Regions from separate parts of the Anoxybacillus sp. P3H1B genome, predicted to be linked through region 2. Evidence: a T-box and tRNA genes for the amino acid it is inferred to sense, from the RefSeq annotation. Region 2 holds a T-box; the other holds one or more tRNA genes.
The links. The T-box of region 2 lies ahead of ileS (isoleucine--tRNA ligase). A T-box ahead of a tRNA ligase gene usually reads a tRNA of that ligase, here a tRNA-Ile.

Region 1: it encodes a tRNA-Ile, which carries the amino acid that the T-box ahead of ileS (isoleucine--tRNA ligase) is inferred to sense. The anticodon was not compared.

What each region holds. Positions count from the first base shown of each region.
Region 1 is NZ_LPUG01000024.1:14-16,435, reverse strand. It holds gene AT864_RS14230 (isochorismate synthase MenF) at 1-459, opposite strand, end outside; gene AT864_RS14225 (1,4-dihydroxy-2-naphthoate polyprenyltransferase) at 661-1,599, shown strand; gene AT864_RS14220 (yteA family sporulation protein) at 1,682-2,449, shown strand; gene AT864_RS14215 (TIGR00266 family protein) at 2,788-3,582, shown strand; gene AT864_RS14205 (glycogen/starch/alpha-glucan phosphorylase) at 3,793-6,192, opposite strand; gene glgA (glycogen synthase GlgA) at 6,182-7,636, opposite strand; gene AT864_RS14195 (sugar phosphate nucleotidyltransferase) at 7,633-8,661, opposite strand; gene AT864_RS14190 (glucose-1-phosphate adenylyltransferase) at 8,668-9,831, opposite strand; gene glgB (1,4-alpha-glucan branching enzyme) at 9,782-11,725, opposite strand; gene AT864_RS14180 (cation diffusion facilitator family transporter) at 12,441-13,415, shown strand; tRNA gene AT864_RS14175 (tRNA-Glu) at 13,799-13,870, opposite strand; tRNA gene AT864_RS14170 (tRNA-Ser) at 13,884-13,976, opposite strand; tRNA gene AT864_RS14165 (tRNA-Asn) at 13,979-14,053, opposite strand; tRNA gene AT864_RS14160 (tRNA-Ile) at 14,320-14,393, opposite strand; tRNA gene AT864_RS14155 (tRNA-Gly) at 14,401-14,471, opposite strand; tRNA gene AT864_RS14150 (tRNA-His) at 14,677-14,752, opposite strand; tRNA gene AT864_RS14145 (tRNA-Thr) at 14,772-14,844, opposite strand; tRNA gene AT864_RS14140 (tRNA-Phe) at 15,014-15,089, opposite strand; tRNA gene AT864_RS14135 (tRNA-Asp) at 15,102-15,177, opposite strand; tRNA gene AT864_RS14130 (tRNA-Met) at 15,190-15,266, opposite strand; tRNA gene AT864_RS14125 (tRNA-Val) at 15,304-15,379, opposite strand; tRNA gene AT864_RS14120 (tRNA-Glu) at 15,386-15,457, opposite strand; tRNA gene AT864_RS14115 (tRNA-Ser) at 15,472-15,562, opposite strand; tRNA gene AT864_RS14110 (tRNA-Asn) at 15,567-15,641, opposite strand; rRNA gene rrf (5S ribosomal RNA) at 15,804-15,920, opposite strand; partial or broken rRNA gene AT864_RS14100 (23S ribosomal RNA) at 16,317-16,422, opposite strand, start outside.
Region 2 is NZ_LPUG01000011.1:211,134-227,555, reverse strand. It holds gene lspA (signal peptidase II) at 1-54, opposite strand, end outside; gene ileS (isoleucine--tRNA ligase) at 504-3,278, opposite strand; T-box leader at 3,332-3,549, opposite strand; gene AT864_RS05265 (DivIVA domain-containing protein) at 4,022-4,534, opposite strand; gene AT864_RS05260 (RNA-binding protein) at 4,852-5,625, opposite strand; gene AT864_RS05255 (YggT family protein) at 5,673-5,942, opposite strand; gene AT864_RS05250 (cell division protein SepF) at 5,946-6,377, opposite strand; gene AT864_RS05245 (YggS family pyridoxal phosphate-dependent enzyme) at 6,392-7,072, opposite strand; gene pgeF (peptidoglycan editing factor PgeF) at 7,076-7,888, opposite strand; gene AT864_RS05235 (YlmC/YmxH family sporulation protein) at 7,966-8,208, opposite strand; gene sigG (RNA polymerase sporulation sigma factor SigG) at 8,792-9,571, opposite strand; gene sigE (RNA polymerase sporulation sigma factor SigE) at 9,675-10,394, opposite strand; gene spoIIGA (sigma-E processing peptidase SpoIIGA) at 10,447-11,373, opposite strand; gene ftsZ (cell division protein FtsZ) at 11,751-12,887, opposite strand; gene ftsA (cell division protein FtsA) at 12,914-14,191, opposite strand; gene AT864_RS05205 (small basic family protein) at 14,306-14,659, opposite strand; gene AT864_RS05200 (DUF881 domain-containing protein) at 14,661-15,380, opposite strand; gene AT864_RS05195 (DUF881 domain-containing protein) at 15,405-16,112, opposite strand; gene AT864_RS05190 (cell division protein FtsQ/DivIB) at 16,093-16,422, opposite strand, start outside.

The DNA.
Region 1 (16,422 bases), on a different contig from region 2:
AGGAATCGTAATCGTAATCATTGCACAGTCTTTTTTTAGAGATAATAGAACCGTCGGAACAATAAATTTTGCATTTGAAAAATGCGTCCATTTATCTGTTTTCTTTTTTAAAGGATCAAATGAAAAGCCTCCAAATAAAACAGGGGTTGCTTTCTCTTCCTCACCATGCACTTCTGTCATATTTAAAAAATCGTTCCATTTTTCTTCAATGATGGAAAAACGCGGGCCATCTCCCTCCTCATCGATGACATATGTACAGCCTATCCCAGCGTAAACAACCTCGTTTGAACGATCAGACCAATAAAAACGCTCAGAAAACGAGCTCGTTTCTCCCAGCTTAAACAAATAAACTGGGGCAATAGACGGTACGATTCCGCTCCAGCTTACAAACGGCTGACACGCGGATTTTGTTATCATCTCTAGTTTTTTTCGAATTTGATGCTGATATAAAGTCGCCACTGCCATCCCGCTTTCTTGTTATTACTAAACTTTTTGATGAAACTAGATTCCTGAAAAGTTATTATCACTTCCCATTATATATAACAGGAAATAATTTATCTATTCCTAAGGGGTTGACACCTGTGAAGGGTTTACCTACACTTATTTTGAATATTTTTTGAGCTATGCTTTGATTTTATCCTAATATGAGGGGTATGATTTATGCAATCACCATTACCTAAACATCAACCAACACCTTCGTTGAAATACAATCGAAGCTGGCGTGTATGGTGGAACCTGACACGTCCCCATACTTTGACGGCTGCTTTCGTGCCTGTTTCGATTGGAACTGCTTTAGCTTTTCGGGAAACAGCTGTTCATCTTACATTATTTTTGGCTATGCTTATTGCTTCATTATTAATTCAAGCAGCGACCAATATGTTTAATGAGTATTATGATTACAAGCGCGGCTTAGATTCCTCCGAGTCTGTTGGTATTGGCGGAGCCATTGTTCGGGAAGGAATTGCACCTAAAACCGTATTGTTGTTAGCGTTTTCCTTCATCGCAATCTCTATTCTAATTGGTGTATATATTTGTATGAACAGCAGCTGGTGGATTGCTGTCGTCGGCACGATTTGTGTAGCAGCAGGATATTTTTACACAGGCGGACCGATTCCGATTGCTTATACTCCATTCGGAGAGCTTGCGGCAGGATTTTTTATGGGACTTATCATCATTTTAATTTCCTTTTTCATTCAAACAGGAACCATTACATTCGTTCCAATTGTTGTTTCTATTCCAATTGCCATTTTAGTTGGGGCCATTTTGCTTGCTAACAATATTCGCGACCTTGACGGGGATCAGCAGCACGGACGGAAAACCCTTGCAATTTTAATCGGCAGAACCAACGCGATCCGTCTATTAGGAGGGATGTTTATCGTCTCCTTCGCTTGGATGATTGGATTAATAGCTTTACATGTCGTTTCTCCTTGGACGCTGCTTGTTTTCCTAAGCGTGCCGAAAGCTGTGGCAGCTACAAAAGGATTCATTGGAAAAACCAAACCGATTGAAATGATGCCTGCGATGAAAGCGACGGCACAAGCCAATACACAGTTTGGCTTTTTGTTGGCGATTGGGCTGCTCATCGGTCACTGGCTATAACACGGTTGCATAACCGTGTTTTTTTTTATTTTTCGTTCATACTACATCATAAAAGCGAATTTTGAGGAAGGGGTATTTCCTAATGTTAACCAATCAACAAATATCTGCCTTACAGGCACAGCTTCTAAAGGCAAAACAAGAGCTAGAGAATCGCCTTCATCATAATGATCATTTCGGCTTGGAAAGAAGCCATGCCCACGATTCAGTCGGCGAGTTAGCAAGCTACGACAATCATCCAGCTGATGAGGCAACAGAATTGTATGAGCGAGAAAAAGATTTGTCACTTAATGAGCATGCTGAAAGAGAATTAGCTGACATTCATCATGCGTTGGCGGCTATCGATGACGGAACCTATGGCATTTGTGAAACATGCGGAAAGCCGATTCCATATGAACGTCTGGAGGCATTGCCAACGACTACATTTTGCAAGGAGCATAGTGCAGATCAATCCGTTTCACACCAGCGTCCTCTTGAAGAAGGCGTGCTGATGCCCCCATTTGGAAAATTTGATTTTGATCATCGCGATGTTGTAGCGTATGATGCCGAAGATGCCTGGCAAGATGTAGCACAATACGGAACATCCGATACACCATCCGATCTTTGGCAGGATGTGGACCATTATAACGAAGCATACGCAGAAGCAACAGAAAACGTAGGATATGTCGAGGATTTCGAAAACTTTGCTGCTGTTGATTTATATGGTCAGCAGATGGCCGTTTACCCTACGCAGAAACATCAAAGCTTTGAACGTGTATTAGATGAAGAACAGATCATGTCAAATATCGGCGATTTACCAGCATATGAAAAGGAGCCTTATACGCTAGACGAAACTAAACCAAAAAGATCTTAAGATGAAAAAGGCCATGGATCTGCATCCTGTTATAAGCAGCACTGGCCTTTTTATTCGCACACTCAGCTCTCCATCATCCTAAAGCAAAACAGAAAAGCAGCATTTTCAAACATCCTAACCGATATAAAAAACACCTTAACATGTGGGATTTTGCAACGCCTCCCCCTAACGAAGGCAAGCCGCCCGCTCGCCTCCGACTAGCAACATTTCGTCAAGGATTGGTTCGATTTTTAAGTTATATTGATAGAAAAAACATTGGTTTGTTAGTGAAACTAAAAGGGATTTCCTTCCGTATAAAGAATAGATTCATCATAAAAAGTCATTTAGAGGTGAAAAAAATGAATGCACACGACATTGACTACACCCTGCATGGAGATGACATGCAGTTCGTAGAAATCGAATTAGATCCACAAGAAAGTGTTATTGCTGAGGCAGGCGGCATGATGATGATGGAAGATGGAATTGAAATGGAAACGATTTTTGGTGATGGAGCAAGCACCGGCAAAGGATTTCTTAGCAAGCTTGTTGGTGCCGGAAAACGTCTCTTGACCGGAGAAAGTTTGTTCATGACCGTCTTTACGAATAACGGAACAGATAAAAGACGCGTCGCCTTTGCCGCTCCTTATCCCGGAAAGATTATCCCTGTTGATTTAAGCGAGCTAGGCGGTAAAATCATTTGTCAAAAGGATTCGTTCCTTTGCGCTGCTAAAGGAGTCTCCGTCGGCATCGACTTTCAGCGAAAGCTCGGTACCGGCTTCTTTGGCGGTGAAGGGTTTATCATGCAAAAGCTGGAAGGAGATGGACTTGCCTTTTTGCATGCTGGGGGAACCATTTACAAGCGTGAGCTTCAGCCTGGGGAAAAACTGCGAATCGATACGGGTTGCTTAGTCGCTATGACAAAAGAAGTGAACTACGATATCGAGTATGTCGGCAAAATCAAAACAGCCTTTTTCGGCGGAGAGGGGTTATTTTTTGCTACGTTAAGCGGTCCGGGAAGCGTTTGGGTGCAATCGCTGCCGTTCAGCCGTCTCGCTGATCGCATTATCGCTTCCGCTCCAAGCTCAGGTGGCCGATCTGTAGGCGAGGGAAGCATTCTTGGAGGCATTGGAGATTTGCTCAATGGAGACGATTAATCTCTTATGTATAAAAGAGGGCACAGATGGTTCTGTGCCCTCCATACTTCATCCTGCGTCATTGGCTCTATTCCTTGTTTACCAAGCGTTTATTTTCAATCCCGACTGATGTAGTTGAACGGATGATGCGTCAAATGATTGTAGACATAATCAAGATGGACGTTGTCGACAACCTAGAGAACACAGATGGCACTGTGTTCTTCTTGTTCATTAGATAAGAGGATGAATGTCCCATATTTCATTTGCATATTCTTGAATGGTTCGGTCGCTTGAGAAATGGCCCGAATGAGCAATATTGATCGCGCTCATTTCCATCCATTTTTCCCTATCCTGGTACACTTCGGAGATTTTTTCTTGCGTTTCGGCATAATCAGCAAAATCGCGCAGCACAAAATATTCATCATTTTGCATTAAAAGCGAATCGTAAATCGGTTCAAAATGATCGTGCGCGTCTGGAAAAAATCCATTGACTAACTGATCAACGACTTGCTTGATTCTTCGATCATGGTGATAATACTCATGAGAACGATAACCACCATTCTGATAATAATTCAAAACTTCCTCAGCCGTTAATCCGAAGATGAAAATATTCTCCTTGCCTACTTCCTCAAAAATTTCAATATTGGCTCCATCCATCGTGCCAATGGTAATGGCACCGTTCATCATAAATTTCATATTCCCTGTTCCCGAAGCTTCCTTGCTAGCTGTGGAAATCTGCTCGCTAATATCGGCTGCCGGAAAAATATCCTCTGCTAAAGATACGCGATAGTTCTCTAAAAAAATCACTTTCAGCTGTTCATTTGTTTGGGGATCATGATTTACTTTTTCCGCAAGAGAATTAATCAGCTTAATAATTCGCTTCGCATAATAATAGCCTGGCGAAGCCTTTGCCCCGAAAATAAAGGTACGAGGATAAATCGAAAAGCTCGAATCCTCTTTCAATCGATTGTAAAGGTACATAATGTGCAAAACGTTCAAAAGCTGGCGTTTATAAGCATGAAGCCGTTTAACCTGCACATCAAAAATCGAAGACTCGTCAACGGCGATGCCAGTTTGCTCGTAAATGCGTTTAGCTAAAATCGCCTTTCGCTGCTGCTTTACTTTAGCCAATGCTCTTTGAAAAGAGCGGTCTGATGCATAGGACGTTAAATCGAGCAGCGTTTCCGGCCGCTGAATCCACCGTGCTCCAATCGCTTCCGTAATTAACGAAGCAAGCTGCGGATTTGCTTTTAGCAACCAGCGGCGATGCGTAATGCCATTGGTTTTATTATTAAATTTTTGCGGAAATACTTCATAAAATTGCTTCATTTCACGTTTTTTTAAGATTTCCGAATGAAGCTTTGCCACTCCGTTTACACGATAACTTCCGACCACTGCTAAGTGGGCCATTTTAACAAGTCCATGAGCAATAATCGCCATATCCTCAATTCGTTTCCATTCACCTGGATACTTATTCCATAAACCACGACAAAAGCGCTCATTAATTTCTTCGACAATCATGTAAATGCGTGGAAGCAATGGCTGAAAAATATGAATGGGCCATTTCTCTAACGCTTCTGATAATGTTGTGTGATTCGTATAAGACACTGTGTTCGTCGTAATCTCCCATGCATCTTCCCAGCTCATTCCTTCTTCGTCCAACAACACCCTCATTAACTCTGGAATCGCTAAAACTGGATGCGTATCATTCACATGAATGGCTACATGCTTATGCAAGTTAGATAAATTCCCGTACTGACGACGATGAGCGCGAACAATGCTTCCGACACTCGCCGCTACAAGAAAATATTGCTGTTTAAGACGTAAAATTTTCCCCTCATCGTGCGTATCATCTGGATATAGAAATTCTGAAATAGCTTCCGTTTCCCGCTTATACTGCATGATACTTTTATGTTTAGGAAAGGTTTTAGAAGGTTCGGCGCTCCAAAGGCGAAGAGTATTAACCGTTTTGGTTCCATAGCCAATCACAGGCATATCGTAGGGAACAGCTGTTACTTTTTCGCTATCTGTATGACGGAATACCAGCCTTCCTCCTTCATTTGATACCTCTACCTTTCCCCAGAAGTTCACTTCAATTGCTAAATCTTCCTTTCTCACCTCCCAAACATTCCCATGTCTCAACCATTGCTCTGGAAGCTCCACTTGATAGCCATCGACAATTTTTTGATCAAACAGCCCATGCTTATATCGTATTCCACAGCCATGTCCGGGCAAATTTAACGAAGCAAGAGAATCCAAAAAACAAGCGGCAAGGCGGCCAAGACCGCCATTCCCTAGTCCCGCATCCGCCTCGCTTTCCTCAATTTCTTCTAAATCAATGCCCAGCTCTTTTAATCCTTTTTCGACTACATCACGGATTCCAAGATTTAATAAGTTACTTCCCAAAAGACGGCCAAGCAGAAATTCAATGGATAGATAATACACCTGCTTGCTGCTTTTCGCGCGACTCCGCTCATTTGTCCGAATCCAATCCTGGCTTATATATTCGCGAACCATATTCCCTAACGTATGATATTGATCGCGCACGGTCGATTCCTCAAACCGCTTTCCATACATCATCTCAAGTCTTCTTAAAAAAACCATTTTAAACTCTTCTTTGTTAGAGAACATGACTTCCACTCCCAGCCATTAATTCGTCATAAAGCTGATTATACTTAAACGCCGACTGCGCCCAGCTGTAATCTCGGCTCATCGCTTCTTTCACAAGCTTTTCCCATATTTCTTTTTGCTTATAAAATTCAAGCGCTCGACGAATGGTATACAGCATATCATGCGCATTAAAATTTTTAAAACTAAATCCATTGCCTTCACCCGTAAACTCATTAAACGATTGGACAGTATCGTTTAATCCGCCTGTTTCTCGCACAATTGGAATCGCGCCATATCGCAATGCAATTAATTGCGCCAAGCCGCACGGCTCAAACTGGGATGGCATTAAAAATAAATCGGTGCCTGCATAGATTTGATGAGCCAGCTCTTCGTTAAATCCAATATATACTTTTACTTGATGAGGATATGTCATCGCCATTTCATGAAAGAAATGTTCGAACTCCCGATCTCCCGTTCCCAGAACAATAAACTGGACATTTTCCGCAATGATTTCATGAAATACACATTTCACTAAATCAAGTCCTTTTTGCTTCGTTAGACGGGTCACCATGGCGATAATCGGCGTATCTTCTTCGCTGCGCAAACCGAATTTTTGCCTGAGCGCTTGCTTATTAATTTCTTTGCGCGCAATCGTGAACTGATCATATGGAATCGCAATGTGCTGGTCTTTTTTTGGATTATATATTTCATCATCAATTCCGTTTAATATGCCGAAAAGATCGCGTCGGCGAGCTCTCAGAAGCCCATCGAGCTTTTCTCCGTAATATTCCGTTTGAATTTCTTCTTTGTAGGTGGGACTAACAGTCGTAATCATATTTGCAGACACAAGAGCTGCTTTCATAAAGCTGACGTTCCCATAAAACTCTAAATAATCAATCGTAAAATAGCGCTCACTGCTCAAATTAAGCAAATCCTCTAAAATGCCGCGAGGGAAAATCCCTTGAAACTGTAAATTATGAATCGTAAATACCGTGCGGATATGTCCATAAAACGAATTGTTTTTATACTCTTCCCGTAATAAAAATGGAATCATCCCTGTATGCCAATCATGGCAATGAATAATTTGCGGCTGGAAGGAAATAGCAGGAAGTGCATCTAAAACAGCTCGACAGAAATAGGAAAATCGTTCTCCGTCGTCATAATGGCCATATAAACTATCACGTTTAAAATAGTATTCGTTGTCGATAAAATAATAGACAACTCCTTCGTATTCCAGCATTTCAACTCCGCAATATTGACGGCGCCAGCCGACTCGAACAACCAGCTCCGCGACCTTTTTCATTTGCTTTTTAAATTCTTCCGAAATCATTCCATATTTAGGAAGCATCACACGGATATCTGTGCCTAATCGTTTGAGTTCTTTCGGCAACGCGCCAGCTACATCTGCCAAACCGCCCGACTTCACAAAGGGTACGCATTCTGACACAACAAACAAAATTTTCACTGATTCATCAACTCTCCTTGTACAGTTCCTTTACGAACAACAAATGGATGCTGCTCCGAACCTACGATCTTAACGCCATTTTCAACCTTCACATCTTTATCCACAATAACAGAATTCAGCTCGCATTGTTCACCAATATGGCTTTTCTGCATAATAATACTGTTTTTAACAACCGTCCCCTTTTCTATTTTTACTGCTCGAAAAATAATGCTGTTTTCAACATGTCCTTCGATCATGCATCCATTAGCCACTATTGAATTTTTGACAACAGCATTTTCTGTATATTTAGTAGGCGGCGCATCCTTCACTTTTGTATAAATAGGACGCGATTTAACAAATAGCTGATTCCAAATGGTTGGATTAAGCAGCTCTAAGCTATGACGAAAATAGCTTTCGATAGAGTCAATGACAGCCACATATCCATAATGCTCATAATCACATATTTTCAATTGATGAAGATGATCGTGGACAACATCGATGATGCTATTGTAGCCTGTATGAATTCGGTTCGCAATTAAATCCAGAAGGAGAGAGGTTTCTAGCACGAACATTCCAAGCGAACGGCCTTGATGACGTATTTCTGTAATATCGCACTGATTATCGATATGACGCTTTAACACAGCCTCATAGTCAATATTGCAAACGGTATAGCTATTGCAAATGAGCGCATACTTTTGTTTGCTGCGTAAAAAGTAGTCAATATGCTGTTCAAAATGTTGGAAAGCCCCTAAATGATGCGCCGGAATATTTAAATCTGAGGAAGGAAAGAAAAAGAGCCCATCTCGTTTTCGACTCAAATCCCAATTTTTCCCTGAACCTAAATGATCCATCAATGATCGATAGTGATACTTTGGGAAAATAGCGATGCTTTGCATACCTGAGTTCACCATGTTTGATAGGACAAAATCTATTAAGCGGTATCTTCCTGCAAATGGAATTGCTGCAATGGAACGATGCAGCGTCAGCTCATATAGCGACTCCATATACCTTGTGTCATCTATTACCCCTAACATCGTTTTATTCATCGCTGTTCATCCTTTCTCAACGATTTCTGAGCTCTGTGCCTGCAACCATTCTTGTGTAACAAGAAAAATCTCATCATCAAATGCAGACGGGCGAATGACCATTCCCGGCGGGATCTCAAGCTCTGACGGTACAATGGCTCTTTCAATATAGGCATTTTCACCAATCACTACATCCGGCATAATGACACAGTCTCTCACAATCGCTCCCTTTTGAACATAAACTCCCTGAAAAACAACGGAATGGTCAATGGTTCCCTCAATAATGCATCCTTCATTCACCAGCGAGTTAATCACTATTGCATCTGGAGAGATATACTGAGGAGGTTGATTTGGATTAACGGAATAGATCTTCCATGATTGATCAAACAAATTTAATTCACATTCTGGATCTAATAAATCCATATTTGCCTCCCACAGGCTTTTCACTGTTCCGACATCCTTCCAATATCCTTTAAATGGATAAGCCATAAGCCGTTTCTTTTCTTTCAATAATAGCGGAATCACATCTTTGCCAAAGTCATGACTTGAACTCGGATTTTCATTGTCGATTTGCAAGTATTCCTTTAAAACACTCCAATTAAAAATATAAATTCCCATAGAAGCGAGGTTGTTTTTTGGGGCAGACGGTTTTTCTTCAAACTCTACAATCCGCATTTCTTTGTCTGTGTTCATGATACCAAATCGGCTCGCTTCGGCCCAAGGCACTTCAATAACAGAAATCGTCACATCCGCATTTTTGGCGATATGATAATCCAGCATTTTGGCGTAATTCATCTTATAAATGTGGTCACCTGAAAGAATCAACACATATTCCGGATCATACTGCTCAATATAGTTCATGTTTTGATAAATGGCGTGCGCTGTTCCTTCATACCATTTTACCCCAGATGATTCAGAATACGGGGGTAAAACGGTCACTCCTCCATTTCTTCGATCTAAATCCCAAGCGCTGCCAATACCAATATATGAGTGTAGAAGAAGCGGCTGATATTGAGTCAATATTCCTACCGTATCAATACCGGAATTGGAGCAGTTGCTTAGCGTAAAATCAATGATTCGATATTTTCCTCCAAACGGAACGGCTGGTTTGGCTAGCTGTTTGGTCAATGAATTTAATCGACTACCTTGTCCGCCGGCCAACAACATGGCGACGCATCTTTTCTTCACCATCTACACTTCTCTCCCCTCGTTTTTTCATTGGGCGCAACACAGAAATTCCAAAAGGTGGGATAGTCATTTCGATGTGGTATGGTTTTCCATGAAACGGCTCTTCTAGAGCAGTCATCGGTTTTTTATTAATATAACCACATCCTCCATATAGGGAAGCGTCGCTGTTAAAAGCTTCCTTATACGTGGCAAGCAGCGGAACGCCTACCTTGTAATCATGGTATGCCGTTCCAGTAAAGTTACAAACGACAACTAATATATCATTCTCTTTATTGCTTTTTCGAACAAACGAAAAGATGCTCTGTTCAGCGTTATGCACATCAATCCATTCGAACCCTTCTGGCGAATGATCCAGCTCATAAAGAGGCTTATGACGTTTGTAAAACTTTATTAAGTCTTTCACATACACACTCATTTTTCTATGCATCTCAAAATCAAATAACATCCAATCAAGTTGATCCAAATCCTTCCATTCATCAAATTGACCGAATTCCCCTCCCATAAACAATAATTTTTTTCCTGGATGAGTAGCTAAATACCCATATAATAATCGCAGTTGCGCAAATTTCTGCTCATATTCGCCAGGCATTTTATTTAATAATGATTTTTTTCCGTGCACTACCTCATCATGTGAAAATGGCAAAATAAAATTTTCTGAGTATGCGTATAGCAAAGAAAAAGTAACTTTATGATGCAGATATTTACGATGTTCGGGAGCCGCCTCCATATAGGTCAGAATGTCGTTCATCCAGCCCATATTCCATTTATAATTAAACCCTAAGCCTCCTTCATAAGTCGGCGCAGTCACCTTCGGCCAATCTGTAGAATCTTCAGCAATCATTAACAATGAAGGATCATAGGAAAAGACAGCTTCATTTAGTTTCTGCAAAAATTCCACGGCGTAGGGGTTTTTATGAAGGACATGACTGTTGGGCCAATAAAGCATATTAGCTACTGCATCAACGCGAAAGCCGTCAATATGGAAATACTCCATCCAAAATAATGCATTCGAGATGAGAAAGCTTCGAACCTCAGGCTTCCCTAGATCAAAATTGGCTGTTCCCCACACCGGATTCTCACGATCCTGTATATTGACATATTCATATGTTGGGGCTCCATCAAACATGTATAGGCCATGTGCATCTTTACAAAAATGACCAGGGACCCAGTCTAAAATCACTCCTATTCCAGCTTGATGGCACTGATCAATAAAAAACATGAAATCATGTGGAGTTCCATAGCGGCTTGTAGCGGAATAATATCCTGTTCCTTGATATCCCCATGAGCGATCGAGCGGATGCTCAATTAAGGGAAGCAGTTCAATGTGAGTAAACCCATTTTGCACTACATAAGGGATTAGTTCTTCTGCTAGCTCTTGATAGGAGTAAAAGCTTCTATCTTCCTTCTTTTTCCATGAACCTAAATGAACTTCATAAATGAATAACGGTTGATCGTAAGCTGGTTTGCGGCGTTTCTTTCGCTGCCACGCTTTATCATTCCAATGATATCCATCTAATGAATATACAATAGAGGCCGTACGAGGACGAAGTTCGGAATAAAATGCATATGGATCCGCTTTAAGGAGTACTTGCTCATTTTCCGTAAAAATTTCATATTTATATAAGTGTCCCTCTAAATTTTCAGGGATAAATATGGTCCATACGCCTTGATCGTTTATTTTGGTAAGTGGGTGATCTTTCCCGTTCCAGTTGTTAAAGCTCCCTACAAGTCGCACAGCACGCGCATGAGGAGCCCATACACTAAATCTTGTTCCAACCACCCCTTCATTTCTTACGATATGAGCGCCAAACATTTTATAGCTTTTATATAAGCTTCCTTCATGAAACAAATGAACCTCAAAATCTGTGGGATTTGTTGCTATCAACGAGCATCTCATCCTTTCACTATAATTTTTTTATTTTGCCAATATTTCATTACGATCCTAATTGCTCCATGTTAAATGAAAGATGAAGCAGTTTGTTTTTTCTTCTGAACCAACATCTTCTTTTTTCCATTGTCCAACGCCATACACTGCTTCACTTATTGGCTTATCCATTAGTATTTATTTAATTAGATTCGACATTGATTTATAAATTCCTTGATAAAATGTGTTTATATTTTATGACAATTCTCACCAGGAAATTTCATACAAAAAGAGGATGAAGGGATTCTCTTTTTCCCCTGCTTTTGCTTGTTCAATCATTGGATGTCCAAACAATATTATTTTTCAGGCTAAACCATTAGATTCGCGAACAATTTGTTGCTTTGCCACGCGTTTATGTGATGAAAGATAGGCTACAAACCTCTGTGCACACATTCGTCATATTCTTTTCTAGAGTCGCTTTGCTCAATCTTCAAGCTATATTTATTATGATTGACTGATAAACATTCCCTTATCTCGCGCAATTTCCAGCTATATGCCCTTTCTCTTATAGGATGGACACAATAAGGCATTTGCCACTCTCGGAGAACAAGCGGCTATATTATGAACAAAAGATTAAGATAAGAAGCTTTCAAAAATGGTACAAAGCTATGATTTGCAAATTGCTTGTTTACGGCATATAATTTATAATAAATATCTAATGATAATTATTCTAAAAAAGAGGTGTATTATGAGTTACTCTGACTATCATCACCTGCCTCATGTCAAAGAACAAAACAAATCAAAACGAACATTATGGATTACCCTTTCCCTAACGCTGTTTTTTGCCCTTGTTGAAGTCATTGGCGGAGTTTTATCTAATTCGCTTGCACTTCTTTCTGATTCAGCTCATATGGCCTCAGATGTGCTGGCGCTCATTTTGAGTATGGTTGCTCTGTATCTCGCATCGCGGCAGCCCAATAAAACATTTACGTTTGGATATTTGCGATTTGAGATTATTGCTTCCTTTTTAAACGGATTGGCACTTGCAATGATCGCTATTGGCATCTTTATCGAAGGAATTCGACGGTTCATTCATCCTGAGCCTGTTCATTTTCAGCTGATGCTTACAATTGCTACAATTGGGCTGATCGTTAATCTTATCTTAACAATCGTCCTTAGCAGAAGCACAAAAGAAGAGGAAAATTTAAATGTGAAAAGCGCTTTATGGCATTTTATCGGCGATCTTTTGAGTTCAATCGGAGTTATCGCTTCAGCTATTATCATCTATTTCACGGAATTTGCCTTAATAGATCCATTGATTAGTATGATTATAGGAGGAATTATTTTTACAGGAGGAGCAAAAATCATCCGCGAATCGTACTTTATTCTTATGGATTCTGTTCCATCGCAGTTTGATCTTGAGCAAATACGCTCTGACATTAGCGGTATTAAAGGGGTAGAAGATGTACATGACATGCACATTTGGGCGATTTCTTCCGACCATTATTCCTTAACTGCTCACGTATTTATCAATGAACACATTCAGCCATTCTGTGTTATTTTAGCCATTAATGAAATGCTGGAAAGGAAATATAGAATTAAACATTCCACGATTCAAATTGAACATGCTTACTTTCATGATCATGGAGAGTACGGAGAAAAATTTCTTCGCCAAAAAAACAAAGCACCAAAAAAGCCGAGTAGCCCTAACGAATCATTTTGAGTTTAGGGAATATGAACATGAGTAGAAAAATTATGCCGACCTTTCTGTTTTTATGGTCGGCCTTTCTTTGTATTTATTATTTATTTACATTTGACATTTTGTCAAGTTAAAAATTCGGAATAATCAAAAACAGAAATGCACAATATTATATAGATCAAGTTTTTTTATAAATTTTTCTTTCTAAATAATTGGAGGAACGAATATTTTTGAGGCGTATGATGTAACTTATTATGTTAACATAATAGAGTTATACCGTTTTTCCACGGTCGGTGATCGAGCATCATCTCTTCTCCCGTGTGTTTTGAAGATGACACTCGTTTTATCTTTAAATGATTTTATATAAAGTAAAAAACACTATGCTTTAGCACAGTGCTTTTTACTTATGACCCGTACGGGATTCGAACCCGTGTTACCGCCGTGAAAGGGCGGTGTCTTAACCACTTGACCAACGGGCCTTGCATTCAGCAGTGGCGGAGAAGGCGGGATTTGAACCCGCGCGCCGCAAAAACGCGACCTAACGGTTTAGCAAACCGTCCCCTTCAGCCACTTGGGTACTTCTCCAATGGCTCCGCAAGTAGGATTCGAACCTACGACCTACCGGTTAACAGCCGGTTGCTCTACCGCTGAGCTATTGCGGAATAGTGGATAAACACAAAAACTAACGAATCATTATTCATATTTTTCTACTGCCTCTTCCTCTTCAAGACATTCGAAGAAGCACAGTGCGTCGAGGCAACTCGCTGTTTGCTCAGAGAGGAAATGCTCGTCGCTGAGCGATTGCGGAATAGTAGATGAAAACAAAAGCTAACTGACCAATGTTATAGAAGAAATTCACAGAACACCTATAGATGGGCAACACATGTCACCAAACTTTATGCAAAGAAACGCTTTACAAAAAGAAAGATGGGCCTAAGTGGACTTGAACCACCGACCTCACGCTTATCAGGCGTGCGCTCTAACCAGCTGAGCTATAGGCCCGTATACAAGCGGGTGATGGGAATCGAACCCACGACATCAGCTTGGAAGGCTGAGGTTTTACCACTAAACTACACCCGCATAATTATCAAATTTTTTATTACAAATTTCTAGTATCCCGATATACCATGCCTCTTCCTCTACCAGTTCATTCTAAGATGCTTTGTGCGTCGAGGCAACTCGTCGCCTATTCAATGATGTATCGCTCGTGGCTGAGGTTTTACCATTAAACTACATCCGCGCAATTATCAAATCTTTTATCACAAATGTCTTGGGATAATATGTATGGGGCGACTAGTGGGAATCGAACCCACGAATGCCAGAGCCACAATCTGGTGCGTTAACCACTTCGCCATAGCCGCCATTACTTTAATAAATCGATGCCGGCTGCAGGACTTGAACCCGCAACCTACTGATTACAAGTCAGTTGCTCTACCAATTGAGCTAAGCCGGCTTTATCTATAGAACTAACCATAAAAGCACATGTTCTGTGCCTCTTCCTCTTCAAGACATTTCAAGATGTCCAATGCGTCGAGGCAACTCGCAGTCATTTCACCGATGCTCCGCTCGTCTCTACCAATTGAGCTAAGCCGGCATTCATAAGATGCGTTGGATAAAATAAATGGTGGCTCGGGACGGAATCGAACCGCCGACACAAGGATTTTCAGTCCTTTGCTCTACCGACTGAGCTACCGAGCCATACATATTTTATGGCGGTCCCGACGGGACTCGAACCCGCGATCTCCTGCGTGACAGGCAGGCATGTTAACCACTACACTACGGGACCAACCGTTTTATTTGGTTGCGGGGGCAGGATTTGAACCTGCGACCTTCGGGTTATGAGCCCGACGAGCTACCAGGCTGCTCCACCCCGCGATGACAAAATTATATTTTTTTCAATCAATAGTATGTATGGTGGAGGATGACGGGATCGAACCGCCGACCCCTTGCTTGTAAGGCAAGTGCTCTCCCAGCTGAGCTAATCCTCCTAAAAGTGACCCGTACGGGATTCGAACCCGTGTTACCGCCGTGAAAGGGCGGTGTCTTAACCACTTGACCAACGGGCCATTACATGAAATAGTGGCGGAGAGCAAGGGATTCGAACCCTTGAGACGCTGTTAACGTCTACACGATTTCCAATCGTGCTCCTTCGACCACTCGGACAGCTCTCCAAAATGGCTCCGCAAGTAGGATTCGAACCTACGACCTACCGGTTAACAGCCGGTTGCTCTACCGCTGAGCTATTGCGGAATAGTGGATAAACACAAAAACTAACGAATCATTATTCGTATTTTTCTACTGCCTCTTCCTCTTCAAGACATTCGAAGAAGCACAATGCGTCGAGGCAACTCGCTGTTTGCTCAGAGAGGAAATGCTCGTCGCTGAGCGATTGCGGAATATGTTTAATATAAAGCCTAGCAACGTCCTACTCTTGCAGGGGCGTTAGCCCCAACTACCATCGGCGCTGGAGAGCTTAACTTCCGTGTTCGGGATGGGAACGGGTGTGACCTCTCCGCCATCATCACTAGGCTTATTATTTCAAACAGACAAGTATTATTATAATGAGCATTCCGCTCATGTCAAGAATTTTTGAAAACTTTTTTAGTTCTTTCAAAACCAGATAACAGATCATGGAAGAAAGGATAGGCGGTGCTTTTCTTGGTGTCTAGCTCCACTTTTCGTATTGTCTAATTCCAGCTCGCAGCGCCTCGTGGAAAATCATCTCCCTCCATCGACATGCAAGCATGTCTCGTCGGAAGAATATTTTCCTTCCGGCGCTAAGCGCTCGCTTCCACTTTTCGTATTGTCTAGTTCCGCAAGCTGCATCCTACGGTCGTTTCCGCTTCTTCTGTCCCAGTCTCCTGACTTGTCCGTCAGAAGCTTGAACGCCTTATGGATGCAAGCGAGCTTGCTCCCTTTTTCGTATTGGTTAAGTCCTCGATCGATTAGTATCCGTCAGCTGCACGTGTCGCCACGCTTCCACCTCGGACCTATCTACCTCGTCATCTTCGAGGGATCTTACTTGCTTATG
Region 2 (16,422 bases):
CTTTGTAAACTGGTCAATGATAATGACAATCAGGGCGATCAAATAATAAAACACGCAACTCCCTCCACAACTTGACATATGTACTTTATGAATTGTAGCATAACCGACGAATAATAGACAATGCATGTTTAGACGCTTTTGCATATGTCCAAAACCTGCCGGGCCTCGCACACATTGCTCTTCTCTTATATACAATTGAGCGAACCTTTCGCTCTTTCCATTTTCGCAATGTAATCCCGGGTAACCATATCAATAAATATATCAAAACCCCCGATCCAATGAACCAATATGACAGGCGGACAACCGTCATAAAATCGAATCGGCTTTTGAATAGGCGACATGTTTCATCTTTTCGTTTAATCTCGATCATTCGCAAATGGAGTCAATGCCGGAATTATGAATCCCTTATATATACGTCGTTCAACAGCGAAAGGCTTCGCGAACGGCGCATCAGCTAAAAAAGGCTGCCTGTGACGGCAGCCTTTTTGCTGTAACGTGACCTCTTATGCTTGGCTATATTCTTTAACAATTTGCGCGCAGCGTGGGCATAAAGTCGGATGCTCTTTATCTTGGCCGACTTCTGGTGTGACAACCCAGCAGCGCTCGCAAGTGTCTCCTTTTGCCTGTTGGACGACAATCGCCATGCTCGCAAATTTTTGTGCTTCTGCTGGCGCTTCGGCATAATCTCCTGCCACCGTAAATCCAGAAACGATAAATAACTGCTTCAAGCTTTCCGCGATGGAATCAAGCAGCTGCTTTGTTTCCGGAGTTGGATAAACCATTAAGCTAGCTGTCAATGACTTACCAATCACTTTTTCATTTCGTGCGATCTCTAATGCTTTTAGAACATCATCGCGCACACTCATAAACTCATCCCATTTTTTTAGCAGCTGATCGGCTCCTTCCAGCTCTTGCACTTCCGGCATATCAACAAGCTGGACGCTCTCTTCCTTTTCTTTTCGATTCGGAATATGCCCCCATACCTCATCGGCTGTATGCGGTAAAATTGGAGCCATAAGCTTCGTTAAGGCGACGAGCGTCTCATACAGAACCGTTTGAATAGAGCGGCGTTCTTGATGATCAGCTGTTTCAATATAAAGAACATCTTTTGAAAAATCGAGATAGAACGCACTCAAATCTACTGTACAGAAATTATTGATATCGTGATAAATGGTAGCAAATTCATATCTTTCATATGAATGCTTTACCTTTTGGATTAATTGATTTAATTTCACCAGCATATAGCGGTCCACTTCGCGCAGCTTTGCCAATGGGACCGCATGAATTTGCGGATCAAAATCAAATAAGTTGCCAAGCAAGAAACGGAATGTATTGCGAATTTTTCGATATACTTCCGCTACTTGTTTTAAAATGTTATCAGAAATACGCACATCTGCCTGATAATCAACCGAAGCAACCCAAAGCCGTAGGATATCGGCTCCTAATTGTTCCATGACCTTCGCTGGAACGACGACATTTCCAAGTGACTTACTCATCTTGCGTCCTTCCCCGTCAAGCACAAAGCCATGGCTTAATACGGCTTTATATGGTGCTTTTCCCGTCACAGCAACAGCTGTGGAAAGCGAAGAGTTAAACCAGCCGCGATATTGGTCAGATCCTTCCAGATAAAGGTCCGCTGGGCGCTGCAGATCATCACGTTCCTCTAAAACAGCTTGATGTGATGAGCCTGAATCAAACCACACATCCATAATGTCTGTCTCTTTTGTAAAAATGCCATTCGGGCTTGATGGATGAGTAAAGCCTTCTGGAAGCAAATCTTTTGCTTCTCTCTCAAACCAGATGTTTGAACCATATTGTCTAAATAGGTTGGATACGTGTTCAATCGTTTCATCCGTGATGATTGGCTCACCGTCCTCTGCATAAAAGACCGGGATCGGTACTCCCCATGCGCGTTGTCGCGAGATACACCAGTCGCCTCGGTCACGAACCATGTTATATAAACGCGTTTCTCCCCAAGCAGGGATCCATTTAGTCTCTTGAACAGCTTTTAGTAATTCATCGCGAATTTGATCAATGGAAGCAAACCATTGTGCTGTTGCCCGGAAAATGGTCGGTTGCTTTGTTCTCCAATCGTGTGGGTATGAGTGCGTAATAAACTGCAGTTTTAATAATGCACCCGCTTCTTTTAACTTTTCTGTCACAGCTTTGTTGGCATCATCGTAGAACAATCCTGCAAATCCCGGGGCTTCCTCTGTCATATAGCCTCGTTCATCAACCGGACAAAGCACGCCGAGATGATATTTTTGTCCGATGAGGAAATCATCCTCCCCATGTCCCGGCGCTGTATGGACGCATCCTGTTCCTGCATCGGTTGTAACATGTTCACCGCAAACGACGAGTGAATTACGTTCATAAAACGGATGCTTCGCTACGACGTACTCAAGCTCGTTTCCTTTCAGTGTTTTGATCACCTCCGCTTCCTCCCAGCCAATTTCTTTTTTGACCGAAGGGAGGAGAGCAGAAGCAACTACATATTTTTCATCATTGACTCGAACAACGCTATATTCTAAGTTCGGATGGACGGCAATTCCTAAGTTAGCAGGAATCGTCCAAGGGGTCGTTGTCCAAATGATAATTTTCTCGTCACCTTCAAGAACGCCTTTTCCATCTTTAACAGGGAAAGCCACATAAATAGATGGAGAGCGTTTATCTTTATATTCAATCTCTGCTTCAGCTAATGCTGATTCGCTGGATGGAGACCAGTATACAGGCTTTAGGCCTTTATAAATGAGCCCTTTTTTCGCCATCTCGCCAAATACTTTGATTTGCTGAGCTTCATATTCCGGCTTTAATGTGACATATGGATTGTTCCAATCACCGCGAACCCCGAGACGCTTAAATTGCTGACGCTGACTGTCAATTTGTTCATAAGCATACTCTTCACAAAGTTTACGGAAGTCCGCAACACTCATTGTCTTGCGGTTGACACCTTTATTTTTTGTCAAGGCTGTTTCAATTGGCAACCCATGTGTATCCCAACCAGGAACATATGGAGCACAGTAACCGCTCATTGATTTATAGCGAACGATAAAATCTTTGAGAATTTTATTGAGCGCATGCCCCATATGGATATCACCATTTGCATATGGAGGGCCATCATGCAGCACAAATAGCGGACGTCCTTTCGTGCGCTCCTGAACTTTTCGATAGATATCCATCTCTTCCCATTTTGTTTGCATTTGCGGTTCGCGCCGCGGGAGATTTCCACGCATTGGAAAATTTGTTTGCGGCATCAATAATGTATCTTTATAGTCCATCTCCACATTCCTCCATCTTCATCATCATCAAATATAAAAAGCCGCTCTCTCCCAAAAGGGACGAGAACGGCCTCGCGGTACCACCCTTATTGGCTATGTATGATAGCCCTCTTTACATTCGTAACGGGAATGACGCGCCATCGCTTACTCACCAATTCAGCGTGGGAACTCCAGGGTGATCTTCACTCTTTCGCTTATGCCGGGCTTCCACCGTCCCCAGCTCGCTACAATAAGCATATGAAAGAGCTACTGTCCCTTTCATCGTTGATCACAATATTGTATCTTATACTTGAATGGTCATCCATTCATACGCCTTCATTCAGCTGCACAGCTGGTAAACTACTCACCACTTAGCTAACGCTTGAAGTGGGAGCTTCTCAGTTCTACGACAAAAGAACCTTTCGTCTTCCTGAGCGTTACTTCGGGTCGTTCCAACCCTAGTCGGGGTTCTTTCGTGCCTTGGATATTTTACGCATGGAAGGCTTTGCTTGGTTTTCGTATGCGATTTTCTCCATGCCCCCTCATATCCCGTTCACAAAGAACATGATATACATTTATTCTATCATGCGTTTTGGCTGACGCCCACCAAAATTCATCTCCCGCCTACTCAAGGGGCTATGTCCTTCACGTTCCTTGAGGAGGGAGACTTCTTTCGGAAATCCGTTAAAAAGCACATTTGATCCTCTTTATAGATACACATGATCAATAGTTATTTTGATTATATGCGAAAAGGACAAAATCCGTCAAGATTGGCTCAATTTTTCATGTTCTTCCACTTCAATTTCCTTGACCTCATACTCCATTAAATGGTCCCAATCTCCGTTGTTCAACATTTCAAGCTGGGCTTCCACGAGCATGCGAAAGCGCGTACGGAACACTTTGGATTGACGTTTAAGCTCTTCGATCTCCTGTGCAATCTTCCGCGATTTTGCAAGCGCTTCGCTAATGATGCGATCAGCGTTTTTTTCGGCTTCTTTGATGATAAGCTTAGCCTCTTTTTGCGCATTTCGCTTCACTTCTTCCGCCGTTTCCTGGGCAATCAAAATAGATTTATTAAGCGTTTCTTCAATATTTGTAAAGTAATTAAGCTTTTCCGTTAATTCAGATACCTTTTCCTCGAGCTGTTTTTTTTCGCGAATAATCATTTCATAGTCTTTAATGACTTGATCTAAAAACTCGTTTACTTCGTTTTCATCATACCCGCGGAATCCTTTGCTGAATTCTTTATTATGAATATCTAATGGCGTTAAAGGCACGAATGCCACCTCCGTCTGCATAATTCCTTATATTTACTCGCAGTGCTAGATCAAATCGATTCACTTATGATGTGATGTATACTAGATGAACGAACGGTACCTATTAAATCTCACGACCAGAAGGCAAGTTGGTTCCTTGCCTCGGTTGCGCTTGGCGTGATCGCGCCGACCGTCGAAAGCGGATCATCGCCTGCTCACACAGGAACAAATGTTGAGCGATCGAGTGATATCGATCATCGTTGCATGTAATGTCCAACTAGCACCACAGGTTATATTTCATTTTCGACACATTTCGGCGATTTCCTGCAATTGCTTCATTATTTTTGCATTCCCACTTGAATGCGCCATCGTTCTTTTTTTGTTTTTCCATCGATTGCAATCATTTTAAGACGTCCGAATCCACGGGCAGACAAAACATCGCCTTCCCTGCATTCCCAATGCGCTTGATCCACTGTTTTCCAATTCACCTTTACAAGACCGTTTTCAATGAGCGATTGAATTTTTTGTCTGGATACACCAAAGGCCTGCGCTAATACAGCATCGAGCCGCAGCGATGAAGCCGTTATAGATGCTTCCTTCCACTGTTCTTCTAAAGCAATGATTTGGGTGAATGGTTTTTCCTTAAGAGAAATTTTCGTGCCCCCGATCATATGCAAATGAAGGAGAACATAGTCAGCGATTTCCGATGCGGCAATAAATTGAAGATCGCCGTTTTTCATTAAAATATCGCCGAATTTCCCTCGCTTTAATCCAAGAGACATCAGGGATCCAAGCACTTGCCGATGCTCCAGCGATACAAACTTGCTCGGATAGCCTATAGAAAATAGAGTAAGCGCAAAATCCTCCTCCCCCGGCTGAAAGTATGGGGGATATAAAAGGCCTCTTTTTCTTTCAGTAAATGGCGCTCCTCCAAAAAAAGACAGCTTCACATCTTCATCGCTTCCAATCACCATCCGAACGATTTCTTGTTCGCGCGGATCAAGAAAATCGGTTAGCTTTGGACAATAGTGATTTTTGACAAACTCTTTCCATTCCAGCACTTGATCGATAAAATGATGCTCTTCTTTGCGGAAATGCTGATATAAATTCATCATCCTGACACCTTCTCATAAAGAAGGGAACCCTTATGATGGATTCCCTACACTAAATGTAGCATATTAAACAGAGCATGCAAGCCTCTCGTTGCAAAATTTAACACTAAAAACGCAGCAATAGGCGAGATATCAATCATTCCAATAGGTGGAATAATGCGGCGAAACGGTTCTAAATATGGCTCGCAAATCGTCGCTAAAAGCCGGCCGATCTTTGTATCGCGAGCATTTGGAAACCACGACATTAAAATGTACACAATTAATGCGTACGAATAGATATCGATGAGCGTTGTTAAAAACCAAAGCAAGCTATACATAAACTACCACCTTTTCATCGATGTTTCATCTTCAGAAACAGCAGAGATTGAGCCGGTTACATCTACATTGTCAGGGGTGCATAAAAAAATTCTCGTTCCCACCTGCTGAATGTCTCCGCCGATCGCATAAACGGTACCACTTAAAAAATCAACAATTCGCTTCGCTTGGTCATGCTGAATTCGCTGCAAATTAACCACAACAGCGCGACGGTTTTTTAAATGATCAGCAATTTCCTGCGCCTCAGCATAAGCTCTTGGTTCAATCAACACAACCTTGGATGATTTTTGCACGCTTTGTAGGCTGACGATATTTTGCTTCGCCGTTCCTTTCCCGGCAGGTTGAGGATTTAGCTCCTCCTCTTCCTCATATTCTTCTTCATATTCCTCATAATCTTCTTCTAAAAAATAGTCTTTAAATTTCTTTAGTAAACCCATCTCTCTGCACCTCCTTATTGTTCCTTTCCAACAAGCGATGTTCCCAAACGAATAAATGTCGCTCCTTCTTCAATTGCAATCATGTAATCATTGGACATTCCCATTGACAGTTCTGTGCACGGAGCGTTTGGAATCCCCAATGCTTGTACACGCTGTTGCAACAGCTTCAATTGCCGAAAGCATTGACGCAAAAACGGCTCATCATCCGTGTACGGAGCCATTGTCATCAATCCAACAACCTCGATGTTCGAAAAGCTGCGCAATTGTTCGATAAACGGAAGCACTTCGTCCTTAGACAGCCCATGCTTTGTTGCTTCTCCCGAAACATTCACCTGCACAAAGCATCTGACCGGCTGAAGGGCCCGCTTCTCAATTTCACGGGCAAGAGAAAGGCGATCCAGTGAATGAATATAGTCTACTTTATCGATAATAGCTTTTACTTTGCGAGATTGCAATGTTCCAATAAAATGCCAAGTCGCTTTTTGCCCAATGGCTTCATACTTTTGCAGCAGACCATCATCACGGTTTTCTCCTAAATCGGTTATGCCAGCTGTCAGCGCTTCTTTCGCTCGTTCAATGCTCACATACTTTGTTACCGCGATGATTCGGATGGAGGCGGGATCACGATTCACTCGTTTGCATGCTGTTTCAATGTTAGCGCGGATTATGGCTGCGTTGTTGCGAACAGATTCCATGCACTATTCCTCCTTCCTGACGATAAATGCCATCATTCTTCCAGTTTGTCCATTGTCACGTCGATGGGAAAAAAATAAATCCTCGGCACAGCTTGTGCAATAATCGGACACTTGAATATTGGAAGCAAGTACTCCCTCTTTTATAAGCAATAGCCGATTTAGCTCTTTTAAATCAAGAGCATATTGTCCTAGACTGACTTCTCGATAAGGAAGATCTCTTTTTTCCCCTAATGCATTTTGTGCAGCATTCAACACGCGGTCATCTACAATGTAACAGCAGGAACCGATGGCTGGTCCAATCGCTACCATGATTTCCTGAAGCGGAATATGCTCACGCTCGCACCAAAGACGAACCATTTTGCCGGCGATATTTTTTACGGTTCCTTTCCATCCCGCATGGGCAACGCCGACCAGCCCATAGTTCGGTGCGGCAAAATAAAGTGGAACACAGTCAGCAAAGCAGAGAGCCAATAATAACTCCGCTTCGTTCGTATACAACCCGTCCGTCTGAGCAAGCGCTGTTTCCATATCCACTGCTCCTTTTCCGGCATCCTGCTTTGTTATTTTGGCAATATGTGAGTCATGCGTTTGCTCGCAGCATATCCATCTTGCTAGCGGAATTTGCAAAAGCTCTGACAGCTTTTGTCGATTGCGTACAACAGCAGGCTGAACATCTCCGACATGCAAACCAAGATTGAAGGTCGTAAACGGCTGCTGGCTGAATCCTCCTTGTTTGGTCGTAAAACCCGCCAGCACGTTCTGCCATTCTGTCAACATCAGCAATTCTTCGCCATCTTGATGAAAAATTTCTGGCATGAGTGTCATCCTCTTTGTAGATTTTTATCACTTTTTTTCCTATTTTATCATAGTTTGCTTATAGATGATAACCTTATTTATTCACTTTCGTTTAAACGGACTAAAATAACGTCGGCTCCGATCTTCACAATATTTTGCCACGGAATGACTGTTTCCGCCTCGCGGCCGAATAACCCGAGCACTTTGCCTGATCCCAAAATAATCAATGCATTAATTTGTCCTGTCTGTAAGTTGATATCAATATCACCGATATTCCCTAACTTTTTTCCGTTTGCGACATTCACAACATCTTTTGTTTGAAACTCAGAAATTTTGATCATATGAGTCCCCCGCTTTCATCATCTCTATAGATTGCCAACTCGGTAAAAACAGGCTGATCCGAACCATCCATATTTTTGATCGTGAAAAAACGGTCATGCTGCTCCTGCCCATCAGCGAAAATTCCTTGTGGTTTTTCCACAAACTTCCTAACATCAAAAAGACGAACCCTGAAAAAACAAACTTCATCATATATAAATACAACTTAACCCCCATGTAACCAGTGAATCATGATGCAAAAATAGATGTCTCAACAGCTTGAGCAAGTGATCATCGGATTTCACGAACAATCGGGCGACTGGCTTTTACACATCCGTTCGCATTTATGCACCGTAAGGACAATAACGGAATCTGCCACGAGTAATTGAAAGATTGGAACTGTTCAATCAAGAAAAGAGAATGGGCAATGTTTCGCAGGTCGGGAGTAAATATAATATTTTGTCTTTGCCGTACGAACGTATAAATCCATGCCCTCACATGAACTCCCCATCCATATAAATGATGAAGCCACATCATACACTAATATATATGATATGATGGCTCCTAGCTTTCCGAAAAAAAGAGCTGTTCTAAAATGAACAGCCCTTATACTTGAATATTTTTATTCATTTGACGAATCGCAGCTTTTTCCAATCTCGATACTTGTGCTTGTGAAATACCGATCTCTTCGGCCACTTCCATTTGCGTTTTTCCTTGGAAAAACCGTTTGCGAATAATCATTTTTTCCCGTTCATTTAAACGGCGCAGCCCTTCTTTTAATGCAATTTCCTCAATCCATTGGCTGTCGCGATTTTTTTCATCGCTTAGTTGATCCATGACATAGATAGGGTCGCCCCCATCATTATAAATCGGTTCAAATAAGGAAACAGGATCTTGAATCGCATCTAAAGCAAATACAACCTCTTCATGAGAAACCCCAAGGACATTGGCGATTTCCTCAGCTGTCGGTTCCTTTAGCGTCTCCCCTATTAATTTTTCACGCACTTGAAGCGCTTTATACGCAATGTCGCGCAACGAACGAGATACGCGAATCGGATTATTGTCGCGTAAATAGCGACGAATTTCCCCAATAATCATCGGAACCGCATACGTTGAAAATCTCACATTTTGACTTAAATCAAAATTATCAATCGATTTCATAAGACCGATGCAACCGACTTGAAACAAATCGTCCACAAACTCTCCACGGTTATTAAAACGCTGAATAACGCTGAGGACAAGACGCAAATTGCCATTCACAAGCTTCTCTCTTGCCTCTAAGTCCCCTTCATGCATCTTTTTAAACAGTTCTCTCATTTCCTCGTTTTTTAGTACCGGAAGCTTTGATGTATCTACACCACAAATTTCTACTTTGTTTCTTGTCAAGTCTTTCCCTCCTATCAGGAGATGCTGTCATTGTTCAGTATCTCCTTAGGAAGAAAAAATATGCACATGTCCCATTAAGGAAAAATGGGACATGTGCAATTTTTTACATCATCTTATTGAATTCCTTGCGCAATCGCTTAATAATTCGCTTTTCGAGACGTGATATGTAAGACTGTGAGATGCCAAGTAAATCGGCTACATCTTTTTGTGTTTTTTCTTCTCCGCCAGAAAGACCAAAGCGAAGCTCCATAATTTGTTTTTCACGATCACTTAACTGACGGAGTGCATTTAATAAAAGATGGCGATCCACATCTGCTTCTAAATCTTTTGTAATCACATCTTCTTCTGTTCCAAGTACGTCAGACAATAACAGCTCGTTTCCATCCCAATCAATGTTTAGCGGCTCGTCAAACGATACCTCTGATCTCACCTTATTATTGCGTCGCAAATACATGAGGATTTCATTTTCAATGCATCGCGAAGCATAAGTGGCTAACTTAATCTTTTTTTCAGGATTAAATGTATTGACCGCTTTAATGAGTCCAATAGTCCCAATGCTAATTAAATCTTCAATATTGATTCCTGTATTTTCAAATTTTCGCGCAATATAAACGACTAAGCGCAGATTTCTTTCAATCAGCAGCGATCGAGCCGTTTCATCCCCTAAGGAAAGCTTTTGCAGCAATTCCTCTTCCTCTTCTTTCGTGAGTGGTGGCGGTAGCGCTTCACTTCCTCCAATATAATAAATTTCATCGGTCTTGATTCCGAGTTTGATCAGCAACTTATACCATAAATGCAGAATTCGAAGTTTCCATCGTTTCATAAAAAATCCCCCTTCTAATTTAGATAAAGATGCGTATGATATAGTAACAACCCTATGAAGCGGTTAACCGTTTGCCCGCTTGAATCATTTTCGGATGCACAATGCATTGATATTCCCCGTCCGTCGATAAGCTTGCTTCATTTAAACCAACCAGTCCCTTCGACACTCGAATCCATTGTGCTTCATAGCGAATCATGATTTCATCTGGCTTAATAGCTAATAAAAATCTCTGCTCTTTTCCAATTACACGATAAGGAATGATTCGCAAGCGATTGGACCATTTTTCAAACATGGGATCATTTAACCATTGAAAATCGTCTTGTCGTTTAAATTGCTCAAGGATAAGCGGCGGCAATACATCTTTCATTTCATGGATACAGGTAATCATCACAGGCGTTTTTGTGATGGGATCATACAATTGATTTCCACTATCAATAAGCCCCTTCAGTGAAAGTGAAACATCATCAAAGATAAGCACAACATCCACAATGCTATCAAAACGTATTTTTTTCTCACGAATTCCGGCAATCCTCAAATGGGAAAACAACCATAAAAGCGGAAAGCCAACCAATACAAATAACCAGCTAACAGGATCTCCCGTTCCAAGCGAGTAGGTGGAGAGCATCCCTGTGGTCACTTGGATCTCATGCTGCAGAAAATAGTGAACAGCAATCATCCCTCCCCCAACCATAAAAGTAGCGAAGTAAAACGTAAATAAATTCTCGAAAAAATATCGAAACCGTTTAAAGCCAAATGATATCCAAACGATGATCAATGAGAACAATAACTTGCCAAGCGGTGTTTGTACATATGAAGAAAGCGGTGTAAACATCAAAATCACAAGAAGTGAGCCGATGAAAGCTCCTGCAACTATCCTCCACCATACGGCATTTCTTTTCAGGATAATCGCTGTTAACCAGAGCAGCAATCCGTCAAAACAAAAATTTAATAACCAAATAACATCTAAATAAACGGTCAATCAACTAGCCTCCTTTTACAAGGAACACGACAATCAATCTGAAAATAGTATATAGTACATCTTACTGGAAAGTCTGTCAATTTATGATGGTGAAAAAGTGAATTTTTTGTCAAAGGAAAACGAATAGCAGATCGAGAAAGTGCCGTAGGATTAAACTTCATATAGGCATGAACACCTGTCTAAGCCTTATTTACTTTGTCATAAAAAATTAAGATCTTCCACCTAATGCCCAAGTCATATTCATATGTTCACAGAAAAGCAAAAAGAGCATGAAACAGTGTTCATGCTCTTTTGTGAAGCTACATTTTGGCTTATTTTCTTTTTGCTTCAATTGAATGGGCAAGAATGAAAAAGAACGTTCCTACCCTTTTGCATTTTTAGCGGCGACGGTTGCGATTGCGCAGAAAAGCAGGGATATCAAGCGGATCTTCCACCTGTGAAGAGCGAAGCGAACCATAGTCTTGCACGGGCTCTTCACGTTTTTCACGCTTAACGGTCGTTGTCGCTTTTGGAGCGGTGCCAAAACCAGCGCGAACCGGACGAGAAGATGATGGTGTTTCGCTTTCATTGAACCCAGTGGCAATGACCGTCACGACAATTTCATCCTTTAAGTTTTCATTAATAACAGAACCGAAGATCATGTTTACTTCCTGATCGGAAGCCGAAGCCACAATATCCGCTGCTTCTTGCACTTCATATAGACTTAAGTTCGTACCGCCAGTAATATTCATAAGCACTCCTTGCGCTCCGTCAATCGACGTTTCAAGAAGCGGACTTGAGATCGCTTTTTTGGCGGCTTCAGCCGCACGATTTTCACCGCTAGCGATACCGATTCCCATCAAGGCGGAACCTTTATTGGACATAATGGTTTTAACATCGGCAAAGTCAAGGTTAATTAAACCAGGAACGGCAATTAAGTCGGAAATGCCTTGCACCCCTTGCCGGAGTACGTTGTCTGCTTCACGGAACGCTTCAAGCATCGGCGTATTCTTATCCACGATTTCAAGCAGGCGGTCATTTGGAATCACGATAAGGGTATCGACTGCTTCCTTCATGGCTGCAATTCCATTAGCAGCTTGCATAGCCCGCTTTCTTCCTTCAAATGTGAAAGGACGTGTAACAACGCCAACTGTCAACGCTCCTAGCTCCTTAGCAATTTGGGCGATGACTGGGGCAGCCCCTGTTCCTGTACCGCCCCCCATTCCTGCGGTCACAAATACCATATCGGCTCCTTTTAGAGCTTCTTCAATTTGTTCTTTGCTTTCCTCTGCTGCTTTTTTTCCCACTTCTGGGTTTGCCCCCGCACCTAATCCGCGCGTCAGTTTTGCACCGATTTGCAGCTTAGTAGGAGCTTTCGATAAATTGAGCGCTTGTGCATCGGTGTTGACTGCGATAAACTCCACACCTTGTACGCCATGTTCAATCATCCGATTTACAGCGTTGTTTCCGCCGCCGCCAACACCGATGACCTTAATAGTTGCTAACTGATCAACAGTAGTATCAAACTCCAACATGACAAATCCTCCTAATAATTCGATCTCTACTCAAAGAAATAACCGAAAAATTTTTTCATTTTTTGTCCTAAATTTTCATCTTTACTTTTTTGTTTTGCTTTAGAAGGCTGTTGTTTAGGAAGCCGTTTTTCTGGCGTTTCCACCGTTGCAGCCACCGGAACTCCTCGTCCCTGCAGCTTGGCATGCCGATAAGCAAATTTAATCAATCCTACTCCCGTTGTATACTGCGGATCGCGCACGCCGATATAATCAGGAATCGCGATGCGTACACTATTCCCCAGCATGTCCTGGGCCAGTTCTAAAATTCCCGGCATGTTGGCGACTCCACCTGTCAAAACATAGCCGCCTGGCAAATCACGAAAGCCTAGCTTACGAGTTTCTTGGAATATAAGCTGAAAAATTTCTTCAAGCCTCGCTTCAATAATATCAGCAACATCAAGCTGAGTAAACTGCTGATGCTGATCCGTGCCGATGATTGGGACACTGAAAATCTCTTCTTCTGAGGCGAGATCATAAAAAGCATGTCCATGTTTAAGCTTAATTTTTTCGGCATCTTCTGTCGAAGTTCTAAGACCGATCGAAATATCTTTTGTAATATGGTCGCCTCCAACAGGAAGAACAGCGGTTGCCCGTAAAAACCCTTGCTCAAAAATAGCGACGGTTGTGGAGCCGCCACCGATGTCTACTAAAGCGACACCCAAATTTTTCTCATCCTTTGATAAGGCAAGCGAACCAGCCGCCAACGGCTGCAAACAAATATCACTTATTTCCAAGCCTGCTCTCTCCACACAACGAAGCAGGTTATGTAATACTGTTTTGGCTCCCGTAATCATCGTTCCTTCCATTTCAAGACGTACCCCGATCATCCCACGAGGATCGCTAATCCCATCAAGACCATCGACTATAAACTGCTTCGGGATGACACCGATGATTTCTCGATCTGGAGGAATCGAGACAACTTGGGCAGAGTCAATGACACGAGCTACATCTTCATCCGTAATTTCCCGGTTTTCACTGGAAACAGCGACAATGCCATGACAATCTTGCAGCTGCACATGGTTGCCGTTGACCCCGACAACGACCCTGTTGATTGTTAACCCAATCATTCGTTCTGCTTGATCAATTGCCCGCTTAATTGAATGTACGGTTTCATCTATATCAACAATGGAACCTTTTTTGAGCCCTTCAGATTTCACATTTCCAACGCCAATGATATTCAATGATTCATTTAGCATTTCTCCAATAATAACCTTAACACTGGATGTACCGATGTCAAGACTAACAACGATTTCATTGCTGTTCATTCTTTGGCACCTCCTTTAACAACTAACATATCGACGAATTGAACAGCTGGCAACAAGTTTTGTTTCATATATTCAACATATCAAGAAGCATTCCCTTTCATTAAAATGAACTTTTTAGGATTTTTCTCGTTTTTCCATCCATTTTGCGAGCCAAATCCGGCGAATGACAGCGATGTTTTGAAACAATCGAACCCCAAAAGCAAACACAGCTGCTAAATACAAGTCTACACCAAGATAAACACCGAGAAAAGCTAAACTTGCGGCTAAAATAATATTAAAAAAGAAACCTGTAAAAAAAACATTTTCATCATATACATTTTGCAAATGAGCGCGAATGCCGCCAATGAGTGTATCAAAGGCTGCGAGAATGGCAATCGATAAATAATTTGCGTATTCAGCAGGAATGCGCCAATCGGTTGAAAATCCTAACACAATCCCAATAATGAAGCCGATGACCGGAAGCCACATGCTATTTTTCCTCCTTTTCGGCTTTTACTGTTTGCATATAGCGAACGCGCCATTGTCCGTTATATTTAGGAATAGAGACTGCTGGCATCGGCTCTGAAACAGTAATTTGCAAATTTTCTGTAACAAAATCATCATAAATGGTGGATACTTTTAGATGATTGTATAGCGTCGTCACATCATCGGAAATAACCTTCACCTGTATTGGCAATGAAGAAATGGATTTCTTTCCAATCTTCGTTACACCGTTTACTTCACGAATTGCCGTTGTATTGGCAAGACGTTCATCAGCAACAGCAATCTCCTTGGCGCCGTACATATTCAACTCATTGATCAACCTCTTTAACAGCTCTGGAGAAATCGTGTATGTAATAGGCCCCACATAATCTTCCGGATAAAACGGTTCGATTGTCAAAACGACTCCTGGCCCCGTCGTCTCCGTCAATCCCGCCTCTTTCCTCAGTTCCTCCACCGTTTCTTGAAGCGTAGCTGCTTGGTTTCCGGCGGGATTTTGCAGGTAATTTTGAATTTTTTCATCATTGCGGCGAATTTCTAGTAAAAGCTGTTGCTCCAGCTGCTGCTCCTTTTTTAAATCTTGACGCAGCTGCCAAATATCCCGCGTATCGCGCACAGCAGGTTGCTTAGTTGTTTGCACCTGAATCGCAAGCATAAACCCGATAATCGCCATAATCACTGTAAAATGAACCAGCTTTTTTCGTACCAACGCGCTTCACCAAACTTTCTATTTTTACTCACGGTTTGTATGAAAAATCGGATCTAGTGTGATATCATCCTTTTGCTGAATATCAACAACAACATGGTCCCCTGTTAATTGATCCTTCACACCTCCGGCAATAGTAAGCGCTGAGGCAAGCACGTTGGAGTCGCCAATCGCAGAAATGGTAAAGGGAGCTGAATGCTGTGTCCCATCCACTTCAATAACAGGACCGTTGCAAACAATATAGGAGCGGTGTGAAATCCGTTGCCCGTTGATGGCAATCGCCTCTGCCCCAGAGATGAGCAGTTCATGCACTACTTTTAATACATGTTGCTCATGAACGATGTAGTTGGTCGCGCTTTGTTCGCTTGGAATATAAGAAGCATCTGAAAGCGTGACTTCAACCCCAGCTCCTCTGACCTTCACTTTTCCGATGTACATCCGCAATTGTTCTGCTTCTGTTGCTAAATCGCTATATGCCTTTTTTTTATCGGCAAGTGAAGCCTCCATTTTCCGCACTTTTTCCTGCTTGCTCATCAGTTCTGCTTTCAGCTTTTGGTTTTCTTTTTGCGATTGAATCAGCAATTGTCTGTATTCATATTCCTTATTCCATTGCTTATCAGTGATCGTCCGTTTTTCAACACGACTTTTTGTATATTCGTAGGAAAAGGAAAGCATAAACCCTAAAACAAGACAGACCAAGGAAAGGATGACATAATTACCGCGCACTACTTTCATTGTCATCGTCATCCTCCTTTTTTGGTTGATCATAAGCTTTAAAGTAGTTGCTGACCTCTAAATGAATTACACCTTTTACATTCGGATCAAGCTTCTTAACAATCTCAGGATAAAGAAGCATTTTTTCCGCAAAATTTTTGACACTCGCACTTACCTCGAATCCGTCATTCATATAAACGGTAATGTGATAGCGATCTTCATCGCTCGGCGCATAGTGGATTTCAGAAATAGCGCTTAATATGTATGGAGGCAGTTTGGCTAGCTGACCTGCCATGTCTTGAATGTCTTCTCCTCTTTTCCAATCCACTAA